Regions from separate parts of the Actinomadura miaoliensis genome, predicted to be linked through region 3. Evidence: predicted binding sites of a transcription regulator. Region 3 holds the regulator's gene; each other region holds the start of a gene.
The links. Region 3 encodes LexA, which represses DNA repair genes until DNA is damaged. Its sites were predicted from a motif close to TCGAACANNTGTTCGA; they were not measured.
Positions count from the first base shown of each region.

Region 1: ABD811_RS26155 (DUF6504 family protein) is a predicted target of LexA. The motif match lies at 6,647-6,662, and genes of this name have one in related genera.
Region 2: recA (recombinase RecA) is a predicted target of LexA. The motif match lies at 5,917-5,932, and genes of this name have one in related genera.

Region 1 covers NZ_BAAAZG010000039.1:144,071-153,965, forward strand. The annotation lists gene ABD811_RS26130 (sensor histidine kinase) at 1-764, shown strand, start outside; gene ABD811_RS26135 (response regulator) at 761-1,408, shown strand; gene ABD811_RS26140 (hypothetical protein) at 1,551-1,838, shown strand; gene ABD811_RS26145 (DUF4328 domain-containing protein) at 1,936-2,613, shown strand; gene ABD811_RS26150 (DNA polymerase III subunit alpha) at 2,714-6,301, opposite strand; gene ABD811_RS26155 (DUF6504 family protein) at 6,314-6,589, opposite strand; gene ABD811_RS26160 (hypothetical protein) at 6,752-7,042, opposite strand; gene ABD811_RS26165 (TetR family transcriptional regulator) at 7,322-8,035, shown strand; gene ABD811_RS26170 (quinone oxidoreductase family protein) at 8,114-9,076, shown strand; partial or broken gene ABD811_RS26175 (serine/threonine-protein kinase) at 9,162-9,895, shown strand, end outside.
Region 2 covers NZ_BAAAZG010000004.1:58,845-68,739, forward strand. The annotation lists gene ABD811_RS07255 (Lhr family helicase) at 1-1,074, opposite strand, end outside; gene ABD811_RS07260 (alpha/beta hydrolase fold domain-containing protein) at 1,199-2,479, shown strand; gene ABD811_RS07265 (DUF3046 domain-containing protein) at 2,489-2,683, shown strand; gene ABD811_RS07270 (DUF350 domain-containing protein) at 2,724-3,176, opposite strand; gene ABD811_RS07275 (glutathionylspermidine synthase family protein) at 3,205-4,362, opposite strand; gene ABD811_RS07280 (hypothetical protein) at 4,365-4,709, opposite strand; gene ABD811_RS07285 (ATP-grasp domain-containing protein) at 4,966-5,826, opposite strand; gene recA (recombinase RecA) at 6,071-7,210, shown strand; gene ABD811_RS07295 (hypothetical protein) at 8,234-8,872, opposite strand; gene ABD811_RS07300 (regulatory protein RecX) at 8,966-9,442, shown strand.
Region 3 covers NZ_BAAAZG010000018.1:234,649-244,543, forward strand. The annotation lists gene ABD811_RS15745 (vitamin B12-dependent ribonucleotide reductase) at 1-342, opposite strand, end outside; gene nrdR (transcriptional regulator NrdR) at 452-928, opposite strand; gene ABD811_RS15755 (LysM peptidoglycan-binding domain-containing protein) at 1,844-2,260, opposite strand; gene lexA (transcriptional repressor LexA) at 2,446-3,147, shown strand; gene ABD811_RS15765 (YciI family protein) at 3,457-3,798, opposite strand; gene leuS (leucine--tRNA ligase) at 3,795-6,257, opposite strand; gene ABD811_RS15775 (lytic polysaccharide monooxygenase auxiliary activity family 9 protein) at 6,724-7,314, shown strand; gene ABD811_RS15780 (long-chain-fatty-acid--CoA ligase) at 7,541-9,082, shown strand; gene ABD811_RS15785 (glycosyltransferase) at 9,234-9,895, opposite strand, start outside.

The DNA.
Region 1 (9,895 bases), on a different contig from region 3:
GGGCGGTACTGGACGCGCGCCGTGACGAACGCCTCGAACTCGCCCGCGACCTGCACGACTTCGTCGCCCATCACATCACCGGGATCGTCGTGCAGGCGCAGGCCGCCCGGTTCGCGGCGCAGTCGGGGGCGGCGCAGACCCCCGGGCAGCTCGACGCCACCTTCGCCGGGATCGAGAAGGCCGGGACCGAGGCGCTGACGTCGATGCGCCGCATGGTGGGCCTGCTGCGGGACGCCCAGCACACCGGCCCCGCGGCGCCGGACGCGGACGGCGCGTCGGCGGCGGCGGGCGCGGGCGACTCGTTCACCCGCGACCACCCAGCCGCCGGACGGCCGGGCCGCGGCGGCTCGGCCACCCGCCCCATCGCCGACCTGACCCAGGTGGAGGAGCTGGTCGCGGGGTTCACCGACCTGCCCGCCGCGCTCAGCGTCGACCCCGGGCTGGGCGACCTGCCGCCCGAGATCGCCACGTCGGTGCACCGCATCGTCCAGGAGGCGCTGACCAACACCCGCAAGCACGCGGCGGACGCGACGGAGGTCAGCGTCGGGGTCGTCCGGGTGCCGGACGGCATCGAGGTCAGCGTGCGCGACAACGGTCAGGGGCGCGGACGGCGCCTGCCGTCCAGCGGGTTCGGGCTGGTCGGCCTGTCCGAACGCGTCGAGACGCTGGGCGGCCGGATGCGCGCCGGACGCCGCCCGGAGGGCGGCTGGGAACTGGTGGCGGTCCTTCCGGACGCCCGGGTGCTGCGAGAATCGAGCGCGTGACCATCCGTGTACTGATCGCCGACGACCAGGAGATGGTCCGGACCGGATTCCGGATGATCATCGATTCGCAGCCCGACATGCAGGTGGTGGGCGAGGCGGCCGACGGCGCGGCGGCCGTGGCGCAGGCCCGGCGGCTGCGGCCCGACGTGTGCCTGTTCGACATCCGGATGCCCAGGATGGACGGGCTGGCGGCGACCCGCCTGCTGGCCGGACCGGACGTCGCCGAACCGCTGCGCGTGGTGATCGTCACGACGTTCGACATGGACGAGTACGTCTACGGGGCGCTGCGCGGCGGCGCGGTCGGGTTCCTGCTGAAGGACAGCGGCCCCGCCCTGCTGGTGGAGGCCGTCCGGGCCGCCGCCAACGGGGAGGCGCTGGTGTCGCCGTCGGTCACCGTCCGGCTGCTGGAGCACCTGGCCGTCCCGCCCGCCGAGCCGCGTCCCGTCCGCGACGGCCTCACCGAACGCGAACTGGACGTCGTCCGCCTGGTGGCGCGCGGCCGCACCAACGACGAGATCGCCCGGGAGCTGTTCGTGTCGCTGTCGACGGTGAAGACCCACCTGAGCAGCGTCCAGCGCAAGCTGGACGCCCGCAACCGCACCGAGATCGCCGTCTGGGCCTGGGAGTCCGGCCTGATGCGCTGAGGGTCGCACGACGGCACGGCACACGACGGCACGGCACACGACGAGACGGCAGAGGAAGGAAACGACGCTGGGACCGGAGTCGCTGAACGGCGTACCGGACGTCGTCCTGGCGCTGTGGCTGGCCACCGCCGCCGGGTGGGCCGTGATCGCCGTGGGCCTGCGCCGCGGCCTGTCGGGCACGGCCCGCCGCGCCGCGCTGCTGGCGCACGGCCTGACCCTGCCGGGCCTGGTGCTGGGCGCTTCGATGGCCGGCTTCGGCGCCCTGCACGTCACCGTGGCGGCCGCCGCGCAGTGGTGGGCCCTGGCCGCGGTCACCGGGCTGCGGCCCGAACGGCTCACCCACCAGGGCGCCCTGCCCCGCCTGGCCGCCTGGCTCGCCCTCACCCTGGTCACCGCGCTCGCCGGGACCGCACTGGTCCTGCCGCCGTGACCGGCCGGGCACGGATGCGGTGAACCTTCACCGGGCGGCGTTTGTCAAACCTTCGTAGTATCCGTCCAGGAGAGCGCAAAGTCCACGGAGGTGGATCATGCCGTGTGCGCTGTGCGGCGACATCATCCCGACGGAGGTCCCCCGGTGCCCGGCCTGCGGCGCCTGGGCCCGGCGCCGCGACTTCCGCGCGATCGGCATGGCCGTGTTCATGCTGCTCGGCTTCAACGCGTTCGTCGCTCTCGGCTGCGGGCTGAGCCTGGTGCGGCTGGAGGATCCGCTGCGGATCGCCACGCACGACACCTACGACCCCGCCGCCACCGGACGGGCGCTGGCGCCCTACACCGACGTGTTCGTCGTCTGCGCGGTCCTGGCCGGGATCACCGGCCTGCTGTACCTGGCCTGGCTGTGGCGGGCGCACCGGCAGTCGGCGGGCCCGCACCGGTACCGCCGCGCCTGGGTGCTGTTCGGCTGGGTCACCCCCGTGGTCAACCTGTGGCTGCCGCCCCGGGTCGTGTACGACGTGTGGACGGGCAGCCGCCGCATGCGGCCCGCCGAACGGCACTCCGTCGCCCTGGTGGTGACGGCCTGGTGGGCGTTGGTGCTGTTCGGCGTCGGGCTGGCCCGCGTCTTCTCCGGCGGCAGCGTCCACACGCTGGCCGAGGCGCGCTTCTACGTGCACGTCGGCGTCGCCGCGGCCGCCTGCCAGGCCCTCGCCGCCGCCCTCTGCATGGCCACCGTCTTCCACATCACCCGGCTGCAGTTGGAAGCCAGCTGACCGGCACCCGTAACGGAGCGCAGCGGAGTGAAGGGATGCCGGTCAGCCGCGGGGGGTTGAAGGGGGGTCGACCCCCCCGGGAAAGACGCCGTCCCCCTGGTCAGAGCGTGGGGCCGGAGCTGCCGCCGCTGGCGTGCCAGAGGCGGGCGGGGGGACGTTTGACGTCGCCGCCCGCGTGGCCGATGTCGGCGTACGGGGACAGGGCGAAGCCGTTGGCGTAGACGATGCGGCGGCCGACCGAGCGCGAGGAGGCGACGTCCCGTCCCTCGCGGGCCATGGCCTCGTGGACGGCGGCGGGGCCGCCGCGCTGCCACGCCTCGAACAGGCCGACCAGGTCCCAGCAGGCGTAGGCGGTCAGCGACGCCGGTTGCCGGCCGCCGGGGGCCCGGCGGACGCGGCCGCGCACCACCAGCAGCCACGAGCTGAACACGATCGCGGCGCAGCGGTCCTGCACGGACTCGAAGAAGGTGAGGTCGACGGGGCCGGTGGCGTCGTCGAGCGTGGCGAAGATGATCCGCTGGCCGGACCGCACGGCGGGCGTCTGCGTGGCCACCTTGACGCCGGCGACCAGCACGTCGTCGCCGTGCGGGCGGGCGGCCAGCTCGCGGGAGCGGACGACGCCCAGCCCGTGCAGCATCTCGTCGTAGAAGCTCAGCACGTGCCGGCTCACGTCCATGCCGAGGATGTCCAGCTCGGCCTCGACCACCTCGGCGGGCGTCATGTCCGGCAGCTGCCCCACCGGGATGTGCTCGACGACGCCGAGCCCGCCCTCGGTCCGGTCGTGGCCGAGCGGCAGCTGCCCCTCGATCAGCCCGTCGGGGGGACGCGACGTCGCCCGGTCCAGCGCCCCGACGCGGCACAGCAGGTCCCGCCGGTTCAACGCGGCGGGGCGCCGCCCGGCCGGGGCGGGCCCGCCCAGCGCGCGGTCACCGGCCGGCATGAACACGGCCGCGCCGGCGACGGCCGACGCCCTCCCGCCGCCGCTTCCGTTGACGGCGGCCGCGGGCGCGGGCGCGGGCGCGGCGACGGGCGGGCGCAGGTCGTAGAGGGCGTCGAAGGCCCCGGCGAGGACGAGCCGTTCGGCGGTGGGCCGGGACACCTTGGCGCGGCGCCAGAAGTCTGCGAGGGAGTCGTAGGGGCGGCGTTCGACGATGCGCGACACCTCGGCCGCGCTGATCCCCCTGACCTCGCTCAACGCGACGCGGATTCCGTAGCCGTCGTGCCGGCCGCCCTGGGAGACCGGTTCGACGTGCCAGTCGGCGGCCGAGCGGTTGACGTCCAGCGGCAGGATCGGGACGCCGAAGTGGCGGGCGTCGTCGAGGATGGCGCGCTTGGGATACATGCCGGGGTCGTGGGTGAGCACCCCGGCGTAGAACGCGGCCGTGTGGTGGCGTTTCAGCCAGGCCGACTGGTAGGTGGGCAGGGCGAACGAGGCGGCGTGCGCCTTGCAGAAGCCGAACGCGCCGAACGCGGTGAGCGTCCGCCAGACCCGTTCGACGGTCGTCTCGTCGTAGCCGCGGGCCAGGGCGGCCGCGCGGAACCACACCGCCGCCTCGCGCTGCCCCTCCTCGTCGCCGAGCGCGCGCCGTACCGCCTCGGCCTCCGACAGGCCGCACCCGGTCATGACGTCCAGCACGCGCAGCACCTGCTCGTGGAACACCACCACGCCCTGGCTCTCGCGCAGCGCGCCGGCCAGGTCGGGGTGCGGGTAGGACGGGGCGCGGCGGCCGTGCCGGGCCTCCAGGAACGGCGTGACCATGTCGGAGTTGACCGGGCCGGGCCGGAACAGCGAGATGTCGATGACCAGGTCGTCCAGGTCCCGCGGCTGCAGCTTGCCGAGCAGCTCGCGCTGGCCCGGCGACTCGATCTGGAAGCAGCCGAGCGTGCGGGAGGTGCGGATCAGCTCGTAGGTGGCGGGGTCGTCGCGCGGCACGGCCTCCAGGTCGATCTCGGCGCCCTCCACGCGGGCGATCTCGGCGACCGCGTGGGCCATCGCCGACTGCATGCGCACCCCGATGACGTCGAGCTTGAGCATCCCCATCTCCTCGACGTCCTCCTTGTCGAACTGGCTCATGGGGAAGCCGAGCATGCTGGTCTCGATGGGGCTGCGGTCGCGCAGCGTGCCGTTCGACAGCAGGACGCCGCAGGGGTGCATGGCGATGTGCCGGGGCAGCCCGTCGAGCCGTTCGGCGATCCGGAACAGCACCTCCAGGCGCCCCTGGGACAGGTTGCTCTGGCGCAGTTCGGGCAGGTCGTTCAGGGCGGCGCGGATCTGGCGGGCGCGGATGTGCGGGAACGCCTTGGCGATGGCGTCGATCTCCTGCGGGGGCAGGCCGACCGCGTTGCCCACGTCGCGGATGGCGCTGCGGGCCCGGTAGGTCTCCATCATCGACACGCACGCCACGTTGTCGCGGCCGAACCGGTCGAACAGCGCCTCGTAGGCCTCCAGGCGCCGCGCCGACTCCACGTCCAGGTCGATGTCGGGCAGGCCGGGGCGGCTGTCGGCCAGGAACCGCTCCATCAGCAGGTCGTGCCGCAGCGGGTCCAGGTCGCCGATGCCCAGCAGGTAGTTGACCAGGCTGCCGGCGCCCGAGCCGCGGATGGCGCAGCGGATGCCGCGGCCGCGGATGAGGGCGGCGGCGTCGGCGACGGTGAGGAAGTAGGCGGCCAGGCCCTTGCGGGCGATGACCCCGAGCTCGTCGGCCAGCCGGGCGGCGGCCCGCGCGGAGTGCTCCAGGCCGCGGCGGGCCAGGCCGTCATGGCACCGGGCGACCAGCATCGCGTGGGCGTCGCCGTCGACGTCGGGCAGGTGCAGGGCGCCCATGCCGAGGTCGGCGGGCGAGTCCAGGGCGCAGCGTTCGCCGAGCCGCAGCGTGGCGGCCATCAGCTCGTCGGCGGCGCCCGCGCCGCAGGCCAGCTCGGCGACGCGCCGCATCTCCGGGATAGGCTTGAGGTAGGACTGGCCGGTGGTGTCGTCGAGGTGGCGGCGGTGCAGCGGGACGAGCCGCCGCGCCGCGTCCAGCACCTGCGCGACGGGATGGTCGGCCTTGTCCAGGTAGCGGACGGCGTTGCCGAGCACCGCCGGGACCCCGGCCTCCCGGGCCAGGGCGAGCATCCGCGCGGCGCGGAACCCGTCGCCGGGCCCCTGGTGGTCGACGATCTCGATGACCGTCTCGGCCGTGGCGCGCCAGGCCGCCAGCCGGGCCGCGGCCAGGTCGTGGTCGCGTTCGGCGACGGCCTGTCCCACGTCGGAGGCGGGGCCGAGCAGCACGACCAGCCCGTCGGCGTGCTCGCCGACCATCTCCCGGGTGGCGACCGGTCTGGTGCGCTCGCCGCGGGCGTGGGCGGCGCTGACCAGGCGGCACAGCGACGCCCAGCCGCGACGCCCGTCGGCCAGCACGACGACCCGGTGCGCGGGCTCGGCGGGACGGCGCGGGCGCCGGGTGTCCGGCGCGGGCCGCGCGCCGGACGCCCGGCCCTCCGGGGCGGTGACGGCGAGGTCGACGCCGAGCACCGGCCTGACGCCCGCGTCCCGGCAGGCCAGCACGTGCTTGACCGCGCCGTACAGGCCGTCGCGGTCGGTCAGGGCCAGGGTGCGCATGCCCAGACCGGCCGCGCGCGCGGCCAGCGCCCGCGGCGGGGCCGTCCCGTACCGGAGGGAGTAGGCGGAGGCGACATGCAGGTGCACGGCGCGCCGCCTTCAGTCCCACACCCGGGACAGCATCCAGTCGCCGGCGGCCGCGTCGTAGCGCAGCTCGTACACGCCGATCTCCCGGTCCGGGGTCGCCTCGACCCGCCAGAACTCCCGTTCGCCGGTCACCTCCGCCTCCGGCTGCTGCTCGCGCCACCAGTCCCGCGTCGTGACCCAGTGCTCCAGGATCCGCCGTACGGTGTAGAGCCGTCCCCGCCAGACGAACCGGACCGGGCGCCCGTCGGACACCCAGACCTCGACCGGGTCGCCGAATACCCGCGTCATTCCCCTCCCCCGCCTGTAGAAAAGCGATGACCGCACGGGGGAAGGCATGCGGCTTGTTCGAACACTTGTTCGTGACAAGTCTAGGGAAGCCGGGGACCGTCCGGCAAGGCGAAAGCGGGCGGCCGCCACCCGGCCGCCCGCATGAAAGCGCAGGTCAGAACGTCAGACCAGCAGGCGCACCAGCTGGTCGGCGACCTCGGCGACCTGGCTCACGGGGGCGATGCCGCCGCCCGTCCACAGATAGGACCAGCCGTCTCCGACGGGCGTGGCCACGACCATGGCGCGCTGCCGGGACACCGGGTTCAGCACGCACAGCACCGACTCCTCGGGCGCGGCCAGCCGCCAGCGCAGCCCGCGCGCCTCGACCTCGTACGCCAGTGCCGCGAGGTGATGCCGCCGCACCTCGGCGATCTTCTGCGCGTCGACAACGGACACCGCGATCAGCCGCCTCACCGTAAGAGTGACCGCCGTACGGCGACGCTGAGCGCCCGGACGGCGACCTTCGGTAACTACTCCCAGGATGTCCGGCGACGGAGATCAGCACCGGAGAACCGGGAAGTTCGGTCAACTTTTTCCTCCCCCGCCTCAGCGCCGACGGTACGGAACAGAAAGCCACCTCATCCTTACGGCGGGTGACCGCCCGCCCGGAGGACCCCGCCCGGCGGATCCCGGTGGACGCGGCCCGTGATAGACCGCTGACAACACGACAGATCGGTCCGAAGGAGCCCGCCGATGGCCGCAGCCGACCCCGCCGGCGGCGACGTCACAGGCAGCAGCACGCAGCGTCCCGGCACCCCGCCGCCGGAGACGGCGGCGCCGCACAGCGCCCCGGCGCACGCGGGCCTGCGCGAGCGCAAGAAGCAGCGCACGCGCATGGCCCTGATCGACGCCGCGCTCGACCTGTTCCTCGCCCAGGGGTACGAGGAGACGACCATCGACGAGATCGCGGCGGCGGTGCAGGTGTCGCAGCGCACGTTCTTCCGCTACTTCGCCGCCAAGGAGGACGTGATCTTCGGCTACGTGACCGAGTACGACCGCCTCCTGGTGGAGGAGCTGGCGGCCCGTCCCGCCCGTGAGCGGCCGTTCACCGCGCTGTTCGAGGCGCTGCGCGGCCTGCTGCGCGCCATCGCCGAAGGCGATCCCGCCGACGCGGCGCGGTTCCGCCGGGTCCTGCGGGTCGTGGAGGCGACCCCCGCCCTCGCCGCGGCGCAGATGGCGCGGTTCACCGCCACCGAGGAGACCCTCGCCGCCGCGATCGCCCGCCGCCAGGGCGTGGATCCGGCCCGCGACATCCGTCCCCGCCTGCTGGTCGCCTTCTTCACCGGGGCGACGCGCGTGGCGTTCGACCAGTGCGCCCGGCAGGAGCTGTGGGACCCGGCCGCCGTCGCGGCGCGCGTGGACGAGATCGTCGCGGTCGCCCACGACGACCTGCGCGGCTGGATCTGACGCACCGCACCGGGCGGGGATGATCCCCAAGTCCCGCCGTGTTGGGGACACACACAGGTGACTGGAGAGGACAACGACATGCGCGCGATCGTCGTCAACCGCAACGGCGGCCCGGAGGTGCTGGAGCCCGCCGAACGGGAGGACCCCGTGCCGGGCCCCGGCGAGGTGCTGATCGACCTGGCGGCCAGCGGCGTCAACTACATCGACGTGTACTTCCGGACGGGCGCCTACAAGCAGGCGACCCCGTTCGTCCCGGGTCAGGAGGGCGCGGGCACGGTCGCCGCGGTCGGTGAGGGCGTGACCGGCGTCGCCCCCGGCGACCGCGTGGCCTGGCAGGGCGTCCTCGGCTCCTACGCCCAGCGCGCCGTGGTCCCCGCCGACCAGACCGTCCCGGTGCCCGACGACCTGAGCCTGGAGGACGCGGCGGCGTCCCTGCTGCAGGGCATGACGGCGCACTACCTGACGCACTCCACCTACGCGGTGCGGCCGGGCGACACGGTGCTGGTGCACGCGGCCGCGGGCGGCATGGGGCTGCTGCTCACGCAGATCGCCAAGCTGCGCGGCGCCCGCGTGATCGGCACGGTGTCCACGCCGGAGAAGGAGCGGCTGGCGCGCGAGGCCGGCGCCGACGAGATCGTGGGCTACGACGGTTTCGCGTCCGAGGTGCGGCGCCTGACCGGCGGCGAGGGCGTCGCCGTGGTGTACGACGGTGTGGGCGCCGCCACGTTCGACGGCAGCCTGGAGAGCCTGCGCCCGCGCGGGACGCTGGCGCTGTACGGGGCGGCCAGCGGCAAGGTCCCGCCGTTCGACCCGCAGCGCCTCAACCCCGCCGGCTCGCTGTTCCTGACCCGGCCGACCCTGGCGCACTACACCCTCACCCGGGAGGAGCTGCTGGAACGCGCCTCGGCCGTCTACGGCTGGATCGCCAAGGGCGAGCTGCGCCTGCACGTCGGGCAGCGCTACGACCTGGCCGACGCCCGCCGCGCCCACGAGGATCTGGAGGGACGCCGCACCACGGGCAAGCTCCTCCTGCTGCCCTGAGCGAGGCGTCCGTGTGCCCGCATCGCGGGGGCGGGTCCCACTAGGGTGGGATTCCGCCAGTTCACCTCGACCCCCCAGGACCACGATGACCACGCACGCGGGAGAGAACGCCGATTCCCTGCAGCCCGACGACCCCCGGGAGCTCGGCCCGTACCGGCTGCTCGCCCGGCTCGGCCGGGGCGGTATGGGAACCGTCTTCCTCGGCGAGGACTCCTCGGCGTCCGGCCCCGGCCGCCATGTCGCCGTCAAGGTGATCAACCGCGAGCTCGCCAGCGAGACGGCGTTCCGCGAGCGGTTCCGGCGCGAGGTGACCGCCGCCCGCCAGGTGCGCCGCTTCTGCACCGCGCCGGTGCTGGACGCCGAGCTGGACCGCGACCCGCTGTACGTCGTCACCGAGTACATCGACGGTCCCAGCCTGGAGCGGGCGGTGGCCGAGCGCGGGCCGCTGCCCGGCTCCGACCTGGAGGGCCTGGCGGTCGGGGTGGCGACCGCGCTGGCCGCCATCCACGGCGCGGGCATCGTGCACCGCGACCTCAAGCCCGCGAACGTGCTGCTGTCGGCGACCGGCCCGCGTGTGATCGACTTCGGCATCGCCCGCGCGCTGGACGCGGCCGAGGGCCCGACCCGCACCGGGCAGTTCGTCGGCACGCCCAACTACCTGGCGCCCGAGCTGCTGCGCGGCGAGCCGGTCACGGCCGCCTCGGACGTGTTCTCCTGGGGCTGCGTGGTGGCGTTCGCGGGCACCGGACGCGCCCCGTTCGCGGGCAACACCGTCCCGGAGATCTTCTACCGGGTCGCGCACGAGGCGCCGCGGCTGGA
Region 2 (9,895 bases), on a different contig from region 3:
GCTGATGCGCCCCGGCTCGACGTCGCCGCTCTGCGCGGGCGCGTCGGCCCCATGGGGGAGAGGCAGGGCGTCGTCCGGCGGGACGAGGCGTTCGTAGGCCAGTTCGTTGAGGCGGCCGCACAGGCGTTCGGCCAGGCGGCGGGAGTTGGCGAACACCAGCGTGGAGCGATGGGACTCGATCAGGTCGAGCAGGCGGTCCTCCACGTGCGGCCAGATGCTGCGCTGCCGCGGGTCCGCGCCGCCGGAGGCGTCCACGAACTGCCCGATCTCGCCCATGTCCTCGACGGGGACGACGATGTCGAGGTCGAACACCTTGTCGGAGGGCGGCTGCACGACCGTCGCGGGCCGGGTGCCGCCCAGGAACGCCGCGACCTCGTCCACCGGCCGCACCGTCGCCGACAGGCCGATGCGCTGCGCCGGGCGCTCCAGCAGCGCGTCCAGGCGTTCCAGGGACAGCGCCAGGTGCGCGCCGCGTTTGGTGCCGACGACGGCGTGCACCTCGTCGACGATCACCGTCTCGACCCCGCGCAGCGCCTCGCGGGCCTGCGAGGTGAGGATCAGGAACAGCGACTCGGGCGTGGTGATCAGGATGTCCGGCGGCCGGGTGGCGAGCCGGCGGCGCTCGTCGGCGGGAGTGTCGCCGGACCGGACCCCGACGCGGATGTCCGGCTCGGGCAGGCGCAGCCGCCGCGCGGCCTGCCGGATGCCGGTCAGCGGCGCCCTCAGGTTGCGTTCGACGTCGACGGCCAGGGCCTTCAGCGGCGACACGTACAGCACCCGGCACCGGTGCCGCGGATCGGCCCGCCCGCCCGCGCCGTCCTCGCCTTCGGCGTCCTGGGGGCCGCCGTCCGCGCCGGGGCCGCCGCTCGCCGATCCGCCCGCGGCGAGGCGATCCAGCGACCACAGGAACGCCGCCAGCGTCTTGCCCGAGCCGGTGGGCGCCACGACCAGGGTGTTGTCGCCGCTCGAGATCGACTCCCACGCGCCCGCCTGCGCCGCGGTGGGCGCGGCGAACGCCCCGGTGAACCACGCCCGCGTGGCCGGGGAGAAGCATTCGAGCACGTCAACGGTCATGCAGCCATCCTGCCTCGCGGGTCCGACAGAACGCGGCGGAGTGACGTGCATCACGTTGTAAGTGGACGCTTTCAGGGTTGGAGTGTCAGGCAGGCTTGAAATGGTCCGCCCCCGAGGAGCCCGCATGCCATTCGCCCTGCTCGCCGTCGGTGTGACGGCCCTGCTGCTCACGGTGAACGCCCACGCCCCCCGCTACGGCGCCGCCTTGGCGGTGCCCAGCTTCTTCGCCGGGTGGCTCACCATCGAACTGGCGCCTCACCTGCTGGTCGCGGAGGTCGCCGGGATCGGGCTGACGGCGGCGTACGGGGGGTTGGGCGCCTGGCCCGGCTGGGTGGGGCTCGGCGCTGGGGCCGTCGGCGTGGCCGGGACGGCCGCCACGATCGTCGCGTCCCGCCGTACCGTCGTGACCCTGCGCGAATCCGGCGCGCCCATGGAGATCGACGCGTCCGAGACCCGCAAGACCTCCCGCTACCCGATCTCCCACCTCATCCTCCCGCCGCTCTGCCTCATCCCGCGGCCCGGCGTGCGGGTGCACCGCAACATCGTGTTCCGCCAGGAAGGACGGCTGCGCCTCAAACTGGACGTCTACCGGCCCGCCTCCGGAGGGGACCTGCGGCCAGGGGTGATGCAGATCCACGGCGGGGCGTGGGTCATCGGCGACAAGCGCGAACAGGGGCTGCCCCTCCTCAACCACCTGGCGGTGCACGGCTGGGTGGGGTTCAACGTCAACTACCGGCTCAGCCCCAGGGCGACCTGGCCCGACCACCTCATCGACCTGAAGCACTTCATCGCCTGGTACCGGGAGCACGCCAGGGAGTACGGCGCCGACCCCGACTTCCTGTGCGTGACGGGCGGTTCCGCCGGGGGACACCTGGCCGCGTTGGTGGCGCTCACCGCGGGCGAGGCCGAATTCCAGCCCGGCTTCGAGGACGTGGACACCTCCGTGCGGGGAGCGGTCCCGTTCTACGGGGTGTACGACCTCGTCGAACCGGGGCCGTGGCCCGTCCCCATGGGGGCGACCTCCCTCATGGAACGCAGGGTGGTCAAGAAGTCCTTCACCCAGGACACCGAGGCGTTCGCCAAGGCGTCCCCTGTCAGCCACCTCCGCCCGGACGCGCCGCCGTTCTTCGTCGTCCACGGCAGCCACGACACCCTCGTCCCGGTGGCCGAGGCGCGGCGCTTCGTGAAACGGCTGCGGGAGACGTCGCACTCACCCGTGGTCTACGCCGAGATGCAGGGCGGCCAGCACGCCTTCGACGTCTTCCCCTCCTACCGCACGGCCCGCGTGGTGGAGGCGGTCGAACGCTTCCTGACGGGGCTGCACCGGCAGTACGCCGAAGGCGTGCGGCGGCCCTCCGTGCCGAGCGAGATCACCGACTCGGTCGACGGGGGCCCGGTCGGATAGCGTGGACGGGTGCGGCTGACACAGTTCTGGGAACGGATGAACGAGCAGTTCGGCGAGGGCTACGCCGAGAGCGTCGCCAAGGACTATGTCATGGCCGAACTGGGCGGCCGCACCGTCGAGCAGGCCCTGGCCGACGGTGAGGACGCCAAGAAGGTCTGGCAGGCCGTCTGCGCCACGTTCGACGTCCCCCAGCACCTGCACTGACGCCCGCACCGTCCCCGGGAGGCCCCGCCGCCCTGCCGGCTCAGCCGTAGACGGCCATGGCGGTCACCAGGCCGATCGCCACGTTCGCCACGCCCAGCAGGACCACCGCGGGCTCCAGCTTGGGCTCCTGCACGCAGCCGCGCACGTCCACCCCGATCAGGCGGTCGAACACCAGCACGGCGACGGCCTGCGCGATCACGCCGACACCGCCGAACACGGCCACCCGGATCAGGCCCTCCAGCAGGTCCCCGCCCGCCGAGTAGATGGCCACGGCCACGATGAGGCCGATACCGACCGTCGCCGCGCAGGCCAGGAACGTGGCGTTCGGGCTGCGGTCACGGCGGATGATCGAGATCAGCCGGCCGGGCGTGGTCCAGTCCACGATGTAGAAGCCCAGGACGAACAGGGCCAGGCCGACCGCGGCATAGGCGAAGATCGCCCCGACGCCCTCGGCGAGGATCTGCCCGAGGTCGTCGTCGAGCGCGAGTGACATCGTTCTCCTTAGGGGGTTCCGGGATCCGTTACAGGGGAATCCGGTGCGGGACGAAGGACGAGGTGTCGTCCGTGATGAGCCCGGCGGTCTCGCGGATGCCCAGACCCGCCGACTCGTCTTCGACCACCCACGCGCCGAGCACCGGACGGTAGCCGTCGAAGTCGGGCAGGGGGCAGAACTCCTGGAAGACGAAGCCCTCCCGTCCGTACTGGCCCTCGGTGTGCTGCTCGGTGCCGTCGGGGGTGACGATGCGCATGCTGGCGCCCTCCCGCCCCAGCAGCGGCTTCTTGACGTACGCCGTGAGGTCGGACGGGGTGTTCAGATAGGTGGGCAGCAGGTTGGGGTGGCCGGGGAACAGTTCCCACAGCAGCACCAGAAGCGCCTTGTTGGACAGCACCATCTTCCAGATGGGCTCGATCCACGCCGTGGGGGCGCCGGGAACGTGCTGCCCGAACGGCTCGGCGACGATCCACTCCCACGGGTACAGCTTGCACAGCGTGCGGATCTCGTTGTCGTCCAGGTCGACGAACCGTTGGCGTTCCGGGTCCCAGCCGATGTCCTCCATGGCGATCGCCACACCGGGCAGGCCCGCCTCCTCGGCGGTCTCCTGCATGTAGGCGATCGTCATGACCTCCTCACCGGTCTCGTCGCCGTTGGTCCAGGCGAAGTGCACCGGATCCTTGGCGAGGGCCGGCGCCATCCCCTTCCAGCGGTCGACCAGGCGTTCGTGGATGGAGTTCCACTGGTCGTCGTCGGGGTGGACGTCCTTGAGCCAGTACCACTGGACAATGGAGCTCTCCACCAGCGCGGTGGGGGTGTCGGCGTTGTACTCCAGCAGCTTGGCGGGGCCGGTGCCGTCGTACCAGAGGTCGAACCGCCCGTACAGGTGGGGGTCCTTGCGGCGCCACGACTCCTCGATCAGGGGCGCCACCCACTCGGGTATGCCGAGTGCGTGGTAGCGGCCGGTCTTCACCACATGCTCCACCACCTGCAGGCACATGCGGTGCAGTTCCTCCACCACCTCCTCCAGGGCCAGCACCTCGTCCATCTCGAAGACGTAGTGCACGGACTCGTCCCAGTAGGGGCGGGCGAGGTGCTCGGGGTGGGCGGTCTGGTGGAAGGCCAGCCCCTGGGCCTCGATCCGGGCGGGCCAGTCGGGCCGGGGCGTCGAACGGACGCGTCGCAACGTCAGCTCCCGCTGCGTCCGCTGCCGCCGAACCCTCCGCGGAGGGTCTTGCCGCTGCTGGACTTGATCTTGCCCTTGCTCGGCGCGTAGCGGCTGCCGCCGGAGACGTAGGTGGAGCCGGAGCCGGAGTCGGAGGTGCGCTTGCCGCCGTAGTACCAGAAGTAGCGGCCGTAATCGGCGTCGGTGTACAAGTAGGTGCGCTCGCAGTAGAAGTCGGAGACCACCTTGTAGCCGCCCTTGACGTTCCCCGCCGGGATGGCCTGGCGGTCGACGCACCACGCCGTCGTCGTCTTGGAACTGCAGGCCGCCAGCGTGAGCGACAGCGCGCTGACCATACCGATCTTCACCGCCCGGGAACTGAGCCGGGGCCGCGGGAGGTCCTGTGGGGGCAAGGGACACGTCCTTCGAAACGAGACGGCGACCGCCTGGCGGGTTCCGCACTGTGAGCCGGAGGTGCTCACCGGCAAGGGAATCCGCGTAGCGGAGCCATAGCTTAGGGGTGCTCGATCATGGGACGGAAGCGAACGCCGTCCCGGTTCCCCGCAATCTGGACGCGCGCATACGGAACACGGCGCGTCACGGTGATCCCGCGCGCCGCCCCGCTCAGTCGGGGATCGGCAGGTGCGCGTACAGGTCCATCGGGTCGACCGTGGCCGGCAGGTCGCTCACCTGGCCGTCACCCACCTCCACCACCCGCCACTGGCCGTCCTCGCGGCGCGCCATGTCGGTGGTGATGAACCGGCAGCCCAGGCTCCGCACGGCGGGCGCCACCGCCTCGTACTCCGGTTCGGTCTCCACCTCGGGGTTGTCGGGGTGCGGCCCCACCAGCGCGGGCTCGCCGTCCACCCACCACACCCGCGCCTCACCGGCGCCGTCGAAACGTTCGTACTCGCGGACGACGATCCCGCCCGCCAGGAAGTCGTCCTGCAACGCGATCATCTTCGCCACCACCGAGCGCAGCTGCGTCAGGTTCCTGACGTCCGGCACGAAGCACGCCTGCTCCCACTCGTGCTTGCGCGACTTGACGTAGTCCTTCACGACGGCGGGGCCGGGGGACAGGGGCCGTACCAGCTCGGCCAGGTCGCCTGGGTCTCCACGCGGATCCACGGGCCGCCACACGCTGTGCGGCGTCAGACCGGCGAACGTGTCGTGCCAGCCCGGCAGCTCATGCGCGCGCTGGTAGTCCTCAGGGTGGGTGAGCAGGATCGTGCCTCGCTGCTTCAGGGCCGCGGCGAGGACGGCGTACTCGGGGCTCGTCATCATCCAGCCGCGGTACCAGGCGGGCCCGAGATCCTCTGGGACGGCCCGTATCGCGGCGTCCACGTCGCCCCGCCGCAGGGCGTCGTGGTCGATGAGGGCCATCTCGCCGTAGTGGTCCCGCACGGCGGCGGCCTCGCGGGCGAAGTGTGGGTCAACGCGCCGGGGGTGGAGCGGATCGACGCAGAAGAGGACGGTCAGCGTCATGGTCAAACCCTCCGTGACTGCGCCAGCGTACGGCGTCCGGGGCGCCCGGCGCACGGAGATTCCGGGTCAAATCACCACGCGATCTCATGATCGAACGGATGTTCGGTAAAGTGGGCCGCGCACGCGACGTTATCCACATGCCGGCCGGCACCTCGAAACTGTCGGTGGCTCCCCGTAACGTCACCCGTGAATCGGCCGGACTCACCGGGCCGCGACAGCACCGGACAGACAAAGGGGCACCTCAATGGCAGCGAACGACCGGGAGAAGGCTCTCGAGACCGCACTGGCCCAGATCGAGCGCCAGTTCGGCAAGGGCTCGGTGATGCGGCTGGGCGACGAGGCGCGGGCACCGGTCGAGATCGTGCCGACCGGCTCGATCTCCCTCGACATCGCCCTGGGCATCGGCGGCCTGCCGCGCGGCCGGGTCGTGGAGGTCTACGGCCCCGAGGGCAGCGGTAAGACCTCCATCGCCCTGCACGCGGTGGCCAACGTCCAGAAGAACGGCGGCATCGCCGCGTTCGTCGACGCCGAGCACGCGCTCGACCCCGAGTACGCCCGCAAGCTCGGCGTGGACATCGACGCCCTGCTGGTGTCCCAGCCCGACACCGGCGAGCAGGCGCTGGAGATCACCGACATGCTGATCCGCTCCGGCGCCATCGACATCGTGGTCATCGACTCGGTGGCCGCGCTGGTGCCGCGCGCCGAGATCGAGGGCGAGATGGGCGACAGCCACGTCGGCCTGCAGGCCCGCCTGATGTCGCAGGCCCTGCGCAAGCTCACCGGCGCGATCAACCAGACCAAGACCACCGCGATCTTCATCAACCAGCTGCGCGAGAAGGTCGGCGTGATGTTCGGCTCGCCCGAGACCACCACCGGCGGCCGGGCGCTGAAGTTCTACGCCTCCGTCCGCCTGGACGTGCGCCGCATCGAGACCCTCAAGGACGGCACCGAGCCGGTCGGCAACCGGGTGCGCGTCAAGGTCGTCAAGAACAAGATGGCCCCGCCCTTCCGGGTCGCCGACTTCGACCTGCTCTACGGCCAGGGCATCAGCAAGGAGGGCGGCCTGATCGACCTGGGCGTCGAGCACGGCTTCGTCCGCAAGTCCGGCGCCTGGTACACCTACGAGGGCGACCAGCTCGGCCAGGGCAAGGAGAACGCCCGCAACTTCCTCAAGGCCAACCCGGACATCGCCGACGAGATCGAGAAGAAGATCAAGGAGAAGCTGGGCGTCGGCCCCAAGCTCGACAAGGAGGCCCCGGAGACCACCGCGGCCGCCACGCCGCCGGCCCCGCCCGCCGCCGCGCGGACCCCGGCCGCCGCCTCCCGGACCGCGGCCGCCACTGCGCGTAAGGGCGCCAAGACCGTCAAGCCTGGTGATTCCTGACGGAGAATCCGCCGATCCGGGTGACTCCTGACGAAGAGTGAGCGATGATCTCGTATGCAGGGCGGCGGCGCCTTGCCCGGCACCGGCGGACCGGTGCACGGTCCTTCCCCGATGGCGCCGCCGCTCCCGAGGGCCCCGATGAGCGCTCACCCTGAACCACCCGACGACGAGTCTCCCGGCACTCCGGCGTGGCTCACCCCACCGGCCGACAACCCCTGGGGCGAGCCGCCGCGCCCTCCGAAGCACGAGCGGACCCCCACCAACCCGTGGGGGGAGCCCGCCCCACCCCCCAAAGAGGACACGGGCGCCCTCCCGTTCCCTTTGGTGCCTCCACCCGAACGGCCCGCCTGGACCCCACCGTCCCCCGGCACCAACCCCTGGACCGAAGCCACACCTCAGCCCGCGGCCGCCCTGCCTGAGGCCGAGCGCTTCGACAACTCCAACGGCCATGCCGGCAAGCCGGACGACAACGGCGTCGCCGCCACGGCGGCGACGCCTGAGCCCGAGCCGAAAACCGCGCAGCCATCCACCCCACCGAGTGATCCCGCCAAGTCCTCACCCGAGCAGCACCGCGTCGGCGCGGCCTCGGCGCCGCCCACGCCTGCCCAACCCGCTGAGCCTCCAGCACTCGTGCAAGGGGGGTCTGACACCCCCACCGACGGCCCTGCAGGCGAATCGAGGAACGACGATGTGTCAGGAGCCCACGTAACGGCTCCGACATCCGCCGAACCGAGTACCCCTGCTGGGCGCCCGTCAGTCGCGGCCCCTTCCGACAGACCCCTGCCAGTCGATCCCTGCACTGAGCCAGAGGAAATCACCCGTTCCGATGAGCGTGCGAGCGAGCCAGCGAGCGACGGCCTCAGCACGGCACGGAACCATGCGCCCATAACACAGGAGGCCAGCGCAACCACTACCCCAGAGCCCTGCACATCCGCCCCGAAGAAGCAGCCCCAGCCCCCTCGCGGCCCACGAGGCAGCGCCAAGGGCGACACCAGCGGTCGTGATACCGCGTCCGGTCAAGCGCTAAGGGTTCGCGGGCTGGAATCGAACGCGCAGGCCGACGCTGCGGCGGGCGACGGCAGCGATGATGCCGCGTCCGGCCGGGCGCCGACGATTGGCGGGGCCGGACGGGACGCGCAGGTAGGCGGCGATGCGGGCGTTGGCGGCGGTGTTGCCGCGTCCGGTCAGGCGTCGAGGGTTGGCGGTTTGGAGCCGGATGCGCAGGCCAGCGGCGCGGTGGGTGCTGGCGGTGGTGGTGCCGCGTCCGGCTGGGTGCCGACGATTGGCGGGGCCGGACGGGACGCGCAGGTAGGCGGCGATGCGGGCGTTGGCGGCGGTGTTGCCGCGTCCGGTCAGGCGTCGAGGGTTGGCGGTTTGGAATCGGACGCGCAGGCAGGCGGCGCGGCGGGCGACGGCAACGGTCGTGATGCCTTGTCCGGCCGGGCGTCGAGGGTTGGCGGGTCCGGACGGGGCCCGCGGGGAGGCGACGCAGAGGGCGACGGCGGTGGTGGTGATGACGGTGACGGCGTCGGAGTGGGCGGTCGAGGGCGGGGCGCGGATGAGCGTCGACGCCGGGGGCGGAAGCGGAAGACGAACCGTGAGCGTCAGGCGGCCGGGCGTGGCGAGCAGCTCGGGTCGATGTGGGATCCGGGTTCCCGGCAAGACGGTGCGGGGACGGCTGCGGGCGGTGATCCGTCCGTCGAGCAGGCCGATGGCGAAGACGCCGACGGCAGAGCGGAGGCACGGGCGCGGGAGATCTGCCTGCGGATGCTGACCGCGGCGCCGCGTACGCGCGCGCAGTTGGCCGACGCTCTGCGCCGCAAGAAAGTGCCGGACGAGGTGTCCGAGCGCGTCTTGAGTCGCTTCACCGACGTCGGGCTGATCGACGACGAGGCGTTCGCACAGGCGTGGGTGCAGTCGCGGCATCGCGGACGCGGACTGGGTAAACGGGCGCTGGCCGCCGAACTGCGGCGTCGCGGCGTGGCGGACGAGACCGTCAACGAGGCGGTGCAGTCCCTCGGGCCCGAGGAGGAGGAACGCACGGCCCGGGAGCTGATCGCCCGGAAGCTGGCCGCCACCCGCGGTCTGGACACGGCGAAACGCACCCGGCGGCTGGTCGGCGTCCTCGCCCGCAAGGGGTATCCGCCCGGCCTGGCATACCGCGTGGTTCGCGAGGCGCTCGAAGAGGACGGAGCGAACGACGTCCCCGAGGGCGAGTGGGACCTTGAGTGAGGCGCCAGGTCGCCGTTAGCGTTCCGCCCGGCCAATCCGGCGGTGCTCGGCCTGGTCGATCCGGCAGCACCCCTGCCGTGGCTCGGCGCACATGCCTGCAGCGACCGGTCGCTTGGCCCACTGGGAGCCGGTGGCGCGGGGGGCTGGATCGCGCGTCACCGGCCGCGCGGGGGGCGTGCGTTACCGGCCGCGCGGGGGTGCGCTGGCGGGTTGCCGTACTGCCTCTCGCTGCTCAGCGGTGAAGCGCTCGCGCCCCAGTCGGCCTGCCTTTTCTGGGCTTGCCGGTGGAGACGGGGGCCGGTTGCGCTTAAGGGCTGGGGCGAAGGTGGGCTCCGCGTGCTGTCACACTGTCACGCCGTGCCGCCGTCACGGGCAGCCTCGGCGTCATGCCGTCAAGGGGCACGGCCACCACGACGTCGTGCCTTTTGCCGACACGGCGACAGAGCGACACGC
Region 3 (9,895 bases):
GAAGTAGCCCTCGGCCAGGCCGGTGTCAACGTACACCTTGACCACCCGGTCGACCAGTTGCTTGAGACTGTGCTCGCGCTGGGGGGTGCCGAGGGCGCCGCGGAAGTACTTCGACGTCACGATGTTGACGGCGTTCACCGACCAGAAGTCGGGGAACTCCACCCCGCGCTGCTCGAAGTTGACGGAGCCGTCCCGCCAGTTGGTCATGACCACGTCACGACGTTCCCAGCGGATCGTGTCGTACGGATGCACGCCGGGCGTGGTGAAGATCCGCTCGACCTTGAGCCCCTTGCGGCTCCCCCTGCCGCGCCGGGCCGCCGAGCCGCTCACCGTCTCCGTCATGACCTTCCCCCTCTCGGGCCCTCCCGCCGGGCCCTGTCCAGGAATAACCCCGCCCGCCGGCCGTTTGCTCCCGGCCGCGGGCGCTCTCAACAGTCGTGAAGCCCGCCCCTCACAGGGGCCGGCCAGGCTCCCCCGAGGAACCGGCCTTGGTACGCAGTGACTCGATCTCTCTGGCGAAGTCGTCCAGCGTCTCGAAACCCCGGTACACCGAGGCGAACCGCAGGTAGGCGACCTCGTCGAGCTCGCCGAGCGGGCCGAGGATGGCCAGTCCGATCTCGTGCGAGGGGATCTCTGCCACCCCCGTCGCCCGGATCGCCTCCTCCACCCGCTGCCCGAGCTTGGCCAGCGCGTCCTCGTCGACGGGACGGCCCTGGCAGGCGCGGCGCACGCCGGCGATGATCTTCTCCCGGGAGAACGGCTCGGTGACGCCGCTGCGCTTGGCCACCATGAGGAGCACGTTCTCCTGTGTGGTGAACCGCTTGCCGCATTCCGGGCACGACCGGCGGCGCCGGATGGCCGATCCGTCGTCGGTGGAGCGGCTGTCGATCACCTTGGTGTCAGGGTTGCGGCAGAACGGGCAGTGCACGCGTTCCCTCCTCCCCTGACAGATCAAGCCACACGAGAAATCGTCACCCACAAGACACAACTTGTGGTTAATGACACCCGTGTAACTACTAGATGTTGTGGTCAACCGTAGGACGCCCGGAGGGGCAACGCAACCTGGATCACGACCCCCGTCAGTAGACCCTCGTCACACCGGGCCCGCGAACCCCGCCTCGGCGTGTCGCTTCCACCGACCCCCAAGAACCCCCACAAACCACCCAAACCCCCTTTGCCGTAAGGCTTCTCGCATCCCCCGCCGAAGCCTTCGGGCGGGAGGTCGCCTCGCACGGTGAGGCCAACCCACAAGTCCCCAAAAATCGCCACATCACTACAGCCAGCCCGCCGCGATGGATGACGGCGGGCCGGGAGCGACCGTACTCCAGCGAAGCGGGTGCGAGCGGCGGATACGGATGGATGGAGGCGACCGTGAAAACGGTGAACGAGCACGGCGGCGGCAGATCTGGCCGTGGGAGCCCTGGCCGTGTCCAGCGCGACGCCGCGCGAGCTGGGCCGACGCCCTGGCCCAGACCCGGCGGGGCAGCGGCCGCCATGGCCGTGACCGCGTGCAATACGCTGCGCGAGGCGGGCCGACGCCCTGGCCTCACACCCGGCGGGCAGCGGCTGCCATGGCCGTGACCGAGCGCACTACGCCGCGCGAGCTGGGGCGACGCCCTGGCCCAGACCCGGCGGGCGGCGGCTGTCGTGGTCGTGACCGCGTGCACTACGCCGCCCGGGTCTGGGCAGTAGCGGCTCGGCCCCTCAGGCTGGTGGGGCCGAGCCATCGGTGTTCGCCTCGCGCCCCGTCGGCAGAGCAGGGCGTACCGCTCCGGCTTGGTGGGGAGAGTGAGGCGGCTGCCGCCGCAGGAGCGCGACAGCCGCTACGGCGTGAAAGCGGAGGTTAGTCGTTGGCGGGGAGGCGCAGGCGCTGGCCTGGGCGGACGATTGTCGTGGACAGGTTGTTGAGGTCCATGATGCGGCGGACCAGCAGGTGGGTGTCGTCGCGGGGGCGTTCCCGTCGGGCGATCGTCCACAGGGAGTCGCCGTTGCCGACGACGACCGTCTTGCCCGGGCGCACGCCGGGGTCGGACGCGTCGGGGCCGCCGGCGCCCGCGCGGGCCGTCGCGGTCAGCCACAACGCGACCAGGAGCGGCACCGCCAGCAGGCCGATCATCACGATGCGGCCGCGCCGCGTCAGCCGCAGATCGTCCCACGCGCCCTCCGCCGGAGCCCCCAGGGGCGGCGGTGCGTGCTGGATGTGTGTGGTGAGGGCCGGAGCTTCGGCCGTTATGCAGTGTGGGTGGAGCGAACCCGCCATCTCGGTCCCCTTCGTGACCGACAGCCGATCTTCGAATGCATATTCGATCGAACGTCTGTACGATGTTGTACCGCAGCCCCCCGAGAAACGCGAGTACATTCTTCGAACAATTGTTTGATCATTGCAGCCGGACGCGATAACGTTCGGCAAGGAGTGACGGAGCGAGCGTCGGGAGGCGACGAGCGATGACCAAGGTCCGGGAGCTGCCCGACGGCCCCATGGACGAGGCGGGCCTGACCCAGCGGCAGCGCATGGTGCTGGAGGTGATCCGCGACTCGGTGCAGCGTCGCGGCTACCCGCCCTCGATGCGCGAGATCGGCGAGGCCGTCGGCCTGACCAGCACCTCCAGCGTGTCGCACCAGCTGCGCGCGCTGCAGCGCAAGGGATACCTGCGCCGCGACCCCAACCGGCCGCGCGCCGTCGAGGTGCGGGTCCCGGGCGCCACGCCGGTGCGCACCGACACCGAGAACTTCGACGCGCCCGGCGCCGGCCAGGACACCGCGCCGCGTCCCGCCCCCGCCTACGTGCCGCTGGTGGGACGGATCGCCGCCGGTGGGCCGATCCTGGCCGAGGAGGCCGTCGAGGACGTGTTCACCCTGCCCAAGCAGCTCGTCGGCGAGGGCACCCACTTCCTGCTGAAGGTCACCGGCGACTCGATGATCGACGCGGCGATCGCCGACGGCGACTGGGTCGTGGTGCGCCAGCAGCCGGTGGCCGAGCAGGGCGACATCGTCGCCGCGATGATCGACGGCGAGGCCACCGTCAAGACATTCAAGCGCCGCGACGGTCACATCTGGCTGGTCCCCCAGAACCCGGCCTACGAGCCGATCCCCGGCGACGAGGCGTCCATCCTGGGCCGCGTCGTCGCCGTCCTGCGCAAGATGTGACGTCCCGGCCCGGCGCGGCCAGGTCACTCCCGCGCGCCCGTCACCGGCCCCCAGGGCGGTGGCGGGCGTTCGCATGCGCCCCGCGCTGTGCGCAGGAGGCGTCATCTCGACAACCGCGTGCGGACGCACTCGTCTCCACCCATTCCAGTTCCAGCTCGTCCACGAGCGCCGCTCGGCGCCCGCGCCCAGGCGCGCCTGCCAGGCCAGGCCGAGACACGGCCGCGGCGGTGGTTCTCCGCTCGCGGCCGTCAGGCTCGGATTCGGGCCCGCCGGTGCCTGGACCGCGGGCTGCGCGGCCGATGCGCCGCGTCAGCCGGGCGGCTCTCCCGGGGCGCGGACGCGGGACGGGCCGACGCCGGCCAGTCCCGCCAGGGCCGGATGGACCCGGCCCACATCGACTGTAATGATCTCGTACTCGGCCACGCCCGCGCAGACGAACGGGTCATTCTCGGCGATCTTTTCGATCTCGGCGCGGTCGGTCCCGCGCGCGATGATCGCGCCGCCGTGCTCGGACGGCACCGTCTGGCCCGAGGCCAGGAACGTGCCCGCCCGGTGGTGGCGTTCCAGGTACGCCACGTGGGCGGGCACGTGCGGCTCGACCTCGTCCTCGGTGCCGCGGTAGCGCAGCAGCAGGAGGTGCAGCGTGCTCATTTGGCGGGCACGATGTTCACGATCTTGGGCGGACGGACGATGACGCGCTGGATCCGTGCGCCGGCCAGGGCCTCGTTGACCTTGGCGGAGGCCAGCGCCAGCCGCTCCAGCTCGTCCTCGGCGATGTCGGGCGGCACCTCCAGGCGGTCGCGGACCTTGCCCGCGACCTGCACCACGCAGGTCACCGACTCGCGCACCAGCAGGGACGGGTCGGCCGCCGGCCAGCCCGCGGTCGCCACCGACGGCTCACGGCCCAGCCGCTCCCACGCCTCCTCGGCGGTGTAGGGGGCGAACAGCGACAGCAGCACCGCGATCGTCTCGGCGGCCTCCCGGACGGCCGGGTCGGCGGGGCCGGGGCCCTCGTCGATGGCGCGGCGGGTGGCGCTGACCAGCGTCATCAGCCGGGCGATCGCCACGTTGTAGCGGTGCTGCTCGATCAGCGTGGTGGCCTCGTCGATGGTGCGGTGGGTGACGCGCCGCAGGTCGACCGAGCCGGCCGCGGGGTCGGTGCCGGGTGCGGACGTCACGTCGGTGGCGATGCGGTGCACGCGCGTCAGGAACTTGGCCATGCCGGGCTGCGACACGTCGGCCCAGTCGATGTCGTCCTCGGGCGGCCCGGAGAACAGCATCGCCAGGCGCACCACGTCGACGCCCCACTGCTCGATCTGCTCGCCCAGGTCGACCATGTTGCCCAGCGACTTGGACATCGCCTTGCCGTTCAGGATCACCTGGCCCTGGTTGACCAGGCGGGTGAACGGCTCGGTGAAGTCGATCATGCCCAGGTCGTACAGCACCTTGGTGAAGAACCGGCTGTACAGCAGGTGCAGGATGGCGTGCTCGACGCCGCCGGTGTACTGGTCGACCGGCATCCACTTGCGGACCTGCTCGACGTCGAACGGCCCGTCCTCGTACGTCGGCGAGCAGTACCGGAAGTAGTACCAGGACGAGTCGACGAAGGTGTCCATGGTGTCGCTGTCGCGCTTGGCCGCGCCGCCGCACTTGGGGCACTCGACGTTGACCCAGTTCTCGGCGGCGGCCAGCGGCGAGGTGCCCTTGGGCCTCAGGTCGGCGCCGCGCAGGTCGTCGGGCAGCCGCACCGGCAGCTGGTCGTCCGGCACCGGGACCTCGCCGCAGGACGGGCAGTGCACGATCGGGATCGGGCAGCCCCAGAACCGCTGCCGGGACACCAGCCAGTCGCGCAGCCGGAAGTTGACCGCGGCCTTGCCCAGGCCCTTCTCCTCCAGGATCTCGATGATCCGGGTGATCGCGTCGGCCTTGTTCAGCCCGTCGATGGGGCCGGAGTTGACGATGCGCCCATCGCCCGTGGTGGCCACGCCGGTCTCGGCCGGGTCGGGCTGGCCGGTCTCGACCACCACGCGCACCGGCAGCCCGAACTTCAGCGCGAAGTCCAGGTCGCGCTGGTCGTGCGCGGGAACGGCCATGATCGCGCCGTGGCCGTACTCGGCCAGCACGTAGTCGGACGCCCAGATCGGGATGCGCTCGCCGTTGACCGGATTGATCGCGTACCGGCCCAGGAACACGCCGGTCTTCTCGCGCTCGGTGGACAGCCGCTCGATCTCGCTCTCGTGGGAGACCTGCTCGCGGTAGGCCTCGAACGCGGCGCGCTGCTCGGGGGCGCAGATCTCCTCGGCCAGCTCGGCGTCGGCGGCCACCACCATGAAGGTGGCCCCGTGCAGGGTGTCGGGGCGGGTGGTGTAGACGGTGACCGGCTGGTCGCGGCCCTCGATGACGAAGTCGACGTCGGCGCCGGTGGAGCGGCCGATCCAGTTGCGCTGCATCAGCAGCACCCGGTCGGGCCACTTGCCCTCCAGGGCGGCCATGTCGTCCAGCAGCCGGTCCGCGTAATCGGTGATCTTGAAGTACCACTGGGTCAGCACGCGCCGCTCGACCAGCGTGCCGCAGCGCTCGCAGTGGCCGCCGATGACCTGCTCGTTGGCCAGCACGGTCTGGTCCTTGGGACACCAGTTGACCCGGCCGCCGCGCCGGTAGGCCAGCCCGCGCTCGTAGAAGCGCAGGAACAGCCACTGCGTCCACCGGTAGTACTCGGGGTCGGAGGTGTGCAGCCGCCGCGACCAGTCGAAGGACGGGGCGTACCGCCGGAACGACGCCTCCTGGGTCGCGATGTTGTCGTAGGTCCACCGCACCGGGTCCGCGTTGTGCTTGATCGCGGCGTTCTCGGCGGGCAGGCCGAAGGAGTCCCAGCCCATGGGGTGCAGGACGTTGTAGCCGCGCTGCGTCCAGTAGCGGGCGGCCACGTCGCCGATGGCGTAGGCCTCGGCGTGCCCCATGTGCAGGTCGCCCGAGGGGTAGGGGAACATGTCCAGCGCGTAGCGGCGCTCGCGGCCGTCGTCCTCCTCGACCACCTTGAACGGGTCGAGCTCCGCCCAGCGGGCCTGCCACTTCTGCTGAATGGCCCGGGGGTCGTACCCGTCGTTCAGGGAGGCGGGCCCCCCTGAACCTCCCGGCGTGGCGCGGGAGGTGTCGTCGCTGCTCACGGTCGCTACTCCACTGGTCCTCTTGGTACCGAACGGCTCTGGCTGCGGGGCCTCGGCTGGTGCGCTGCCGGTTCCGGGAGACGATCCCCGGCCCCCGGCGGCCCCGCCGAAGGACAAACACGAAACGACCCCTCGCCAATGGAGGGGTCGCCGCGCCGACTGGTTCGTCCGTCAGCGCGGCCGGCTGAGAAGCAGCCTTCCTGTCCGCATATACCAAGACTAGCGCAGAAGCAAGGCGGGGCGGGGACGCACCCGGACACACGTCCCGAGGGAGGCGTGCGGCCGGAAGGCCCGGGCTCGGCGGAATTGGGTCTTGACGGCGCGGCGGCGGCCGCTAATCTCAGAAATCGATAGGAAGGTTTCCTATTAGAAGCCGCGCCGGTCTCCCACCCCGCCAGGAGGAACGCGCATGCCCCGCAAGAGCTCCCTCGCCGTCGCCGCGGCCGTCGCCGTCGGCCTGCCCCTGGTCAGCGCCGCGCCCGCGTTCGCGCACGGCTACACCACCTCCCCCGTCAGCCGTGCCCTGCACTGCAAGCAGGGCACCGTCCAGAACTGCGGCCCCATCCAGTGGGAGCCGCAGAGCGTCGAGGGCCCCAAGGGCTTCCCCCAGTCCGGGCCCGCGGACGGCATGATCTGCGCCGGCGGCGACAGCCGCTGGGCACCGCTGGACGACCCGCGCGGCGGCCAGTGGCCCGCCACGCAGGTCAGGTCCGGCCAGTCGTTCACCTTCAGCTGGAACCTCACCGCCGCGCACGCCACCACCTCGTTCCGCTACTTCATCACCCGCAACGGCTGGAACCCGACCCAGCGGCTCACCCGGTCCGCCCTGGACCCGGCACCGTTCCTGCAGCAGAACTACGGCGGCAAGCAGCCGCCGTCGAACGTGTCGCACACCGGCACCCTGCCCGCCAAGTCCGGCCGCCACGTCATCCTGGCCGTCTGGGACATCGCCGACACGGGCAACGCCTTCTACCAGTGCGCCGACGTCAACTTCGGCTGATCCGACCGGCCTCCTCCCCGCGGCGGCCTGCCGTCCCCTCCCCGGCAGGCCGCCGCCGCGCACCCGCCGGCCCGGTTGGATAACCGCCCGGTCACATTTGCCGGGGCGCGCGAAAAGGGCTCGTCACAGGGGTGCGCGGACGGGGCGCCATCCAGCAGGATGGGCGCAACCGTTCGTAGACTCGCCGGTAACAACCGCTCGGTGACGCCCCGCGCTGAGGAGTGCCATGCTCAACCTCTCGGTCCTGCTGGAGGACGCCGCTCGCAAGTCGCCCGACCGTGACGCCGTCGTGTTCGGCGACATGCGGCTGTCGTACGCGACGATCGACACCATCGCCAACCAGGTGGCGAACCTGCTGCGCGCACGCGGGATCGGACCGGGGGACAAGGTCGCGCTGTCGTGTCCCAACGTGCCGTACTTCCCGATGGTGTACTTCGGGATCCTCAAGGCGGGCGCGGCGGTCGTCCCGCTGAACGTGCTCCTCAAGCCGCGCGAGATCGCCTACCACCTGGACGACTCCGGCGCCAGGGCGCTGTTCGCGTTCGAGGGCACCCCCGAGCTGCCGCTCGGTGAGATGGGGCGCGCCGGGTTCCAGCAGGCCGCCGGGTGCGAGCACCTGTTCCTCATGACGGCCGACCCGGGGGCCGCCGAGTCGCCGTACGAGGACGCCGAGCTGTTCTGGCCCGCGGTCGGGGCGCAGCCGGGCACCTGCGAGCCCGCGCAGACGTCCGCCGAGGACACCGCGGTGATCCTCTACACCAGCGGCACCACCGGGCAGCCCAAGGGCGCCGAGCTGTCCCACATGAACATGCTGATGAACGCGTTCGTGTCGGACGCCATGTTCCACCGCACCGACCACGACGTGTCGCTGATGACCCTGCCGATGTTCCACGCCTTCGGGCAGTCCTGCGTGATGAACGTGGGCATCCGGCGCCGCGCCACGCTGGTGCTGCAGCCCCGGTTCGAGCCCGCCGAGGCGCTGCGGCTGATGGCCAGGGAGAAGGTCACCATCTTCGCGGGCGTCCCGACGATGTACTGGGCGCTGCTGTCCGACCAGGGCACGGTCCCGACCGAGGACGTGACGCGGCACCTGCACACCTGCGTGTCGGGCGGGGCGTCCCTGCCGCTGGAGGTGCTCAAGGGCTTCGAGGCCAAGTTCGGCGTCAAGGTCCTCGAAGGGTACGGGCTGTCGGAGACCTCGCCGGTGGCCTCGTTCAACCAGGCGGACGTCGGCCTGAAGCCCGGCTCGATCGGCACCCCCATCTGGGGCGTGGAGATGAAGCTGATCGACGGCGAGTGGAAGACGATCGAGGGCGAGGGGCCGGGCGAGATCGCGGTGCGCGGCCACAACGTCATGAAGGGCTACCACGGCCGTCCCGAGGCCACCGAGGAGGCGATCCGGGACGGCTGGTTCCGCACCGGCGACATCGCCCGCCGCGACGAGGACGGCTTCTACTTCATCGTCGACCGCTCCAAGGACATGATCATCCGCGGTGGCTTCAACGTGTACCCGCGGGAGATCGAAGAGGTCCTGATGACCCACCCGCAGGTCTCGCTGGCCGCGGTGGTGGGCGTGCCGCACGACAGCCACGGCGAGGAGATCAAGGCGTACGTGATCCGCACCCCGGACGCCACGATCACCGAGGACGAGCTGGTCGCCTGGGGCAGGGAGCAGTTCGCCGCCTACAAGTACCCGCGGATCGTGGAGTTCCGCGACGAGCTGCCGATGACCGCCACCGGCAAGATCCTCAAGCGCGAGCTGCGCTGACCCCAGCCGAGTCCGCCCACCGCCCCCGGCCGCGCCGCCGTCAGGGGCGGTGGGCGGGCCGCATGCCCGGTGGGCCGACGACGCGCGACAGCGCGAGCGCCTCGTGCGAGGAGGTGCCGGGCGCTGCGACGCAGAGGACGACGGTCCCGTTCTAGAACAGGACGTGCTCCTCGGCGAAGCCGTAGAAGGCGACGCGGCCGTTGGCCAGCAGGCGCCGGTCGTCGGGCTGCCAGGTGTGCTTGGAAGGGTCGGCGTGCCGGACGGTGACGAACGAGTACCGGTCGGCCGCGTACAACCGGACGCCGTCACCGCGCAGCCGCCGGAACAGGTCGGTGTCCTCGCCGCGCGGCAGGTCGGCGAACCGGTAGGTCCTCAGCAGGTCCGCCTCGGCCAGCAGGGCGCCGCCGCGCAGGTGGTCGACGTGGCGGTGCTCGTGGTCGGGCCAGCGCAGCACCGTCGCGCCCACCGACTCCAGGTAGGCGTAGTGGGCGAGCTTGCCGACCACGCCCGCGTCGGCGTAGGAGAACGCGGCGACCAGGTCGGCGACGTAGTGCGGGCCGTACAGCTCGTCGTCGTCCATCTTGCCGACGTAGGCGCCGCCGGCCGCGTCCAGGCCGAGGTTCAGGCAGGCGCCGAGCGGCAGTGACCGGTCGGCGGTCAGCACCACGACGTCGTCGAGCCCGGCCTCGCGGGCCCGCTTCTCGACGGCCGCGGTCTCCACGTCGAGGCCGTGCAGCACGATGACCAGCTGCAGGGGACGCCAGGTCTGCCGCGCGGTCTGGGCGATGGCGTGGTCGATCTGGCCGGGACGGT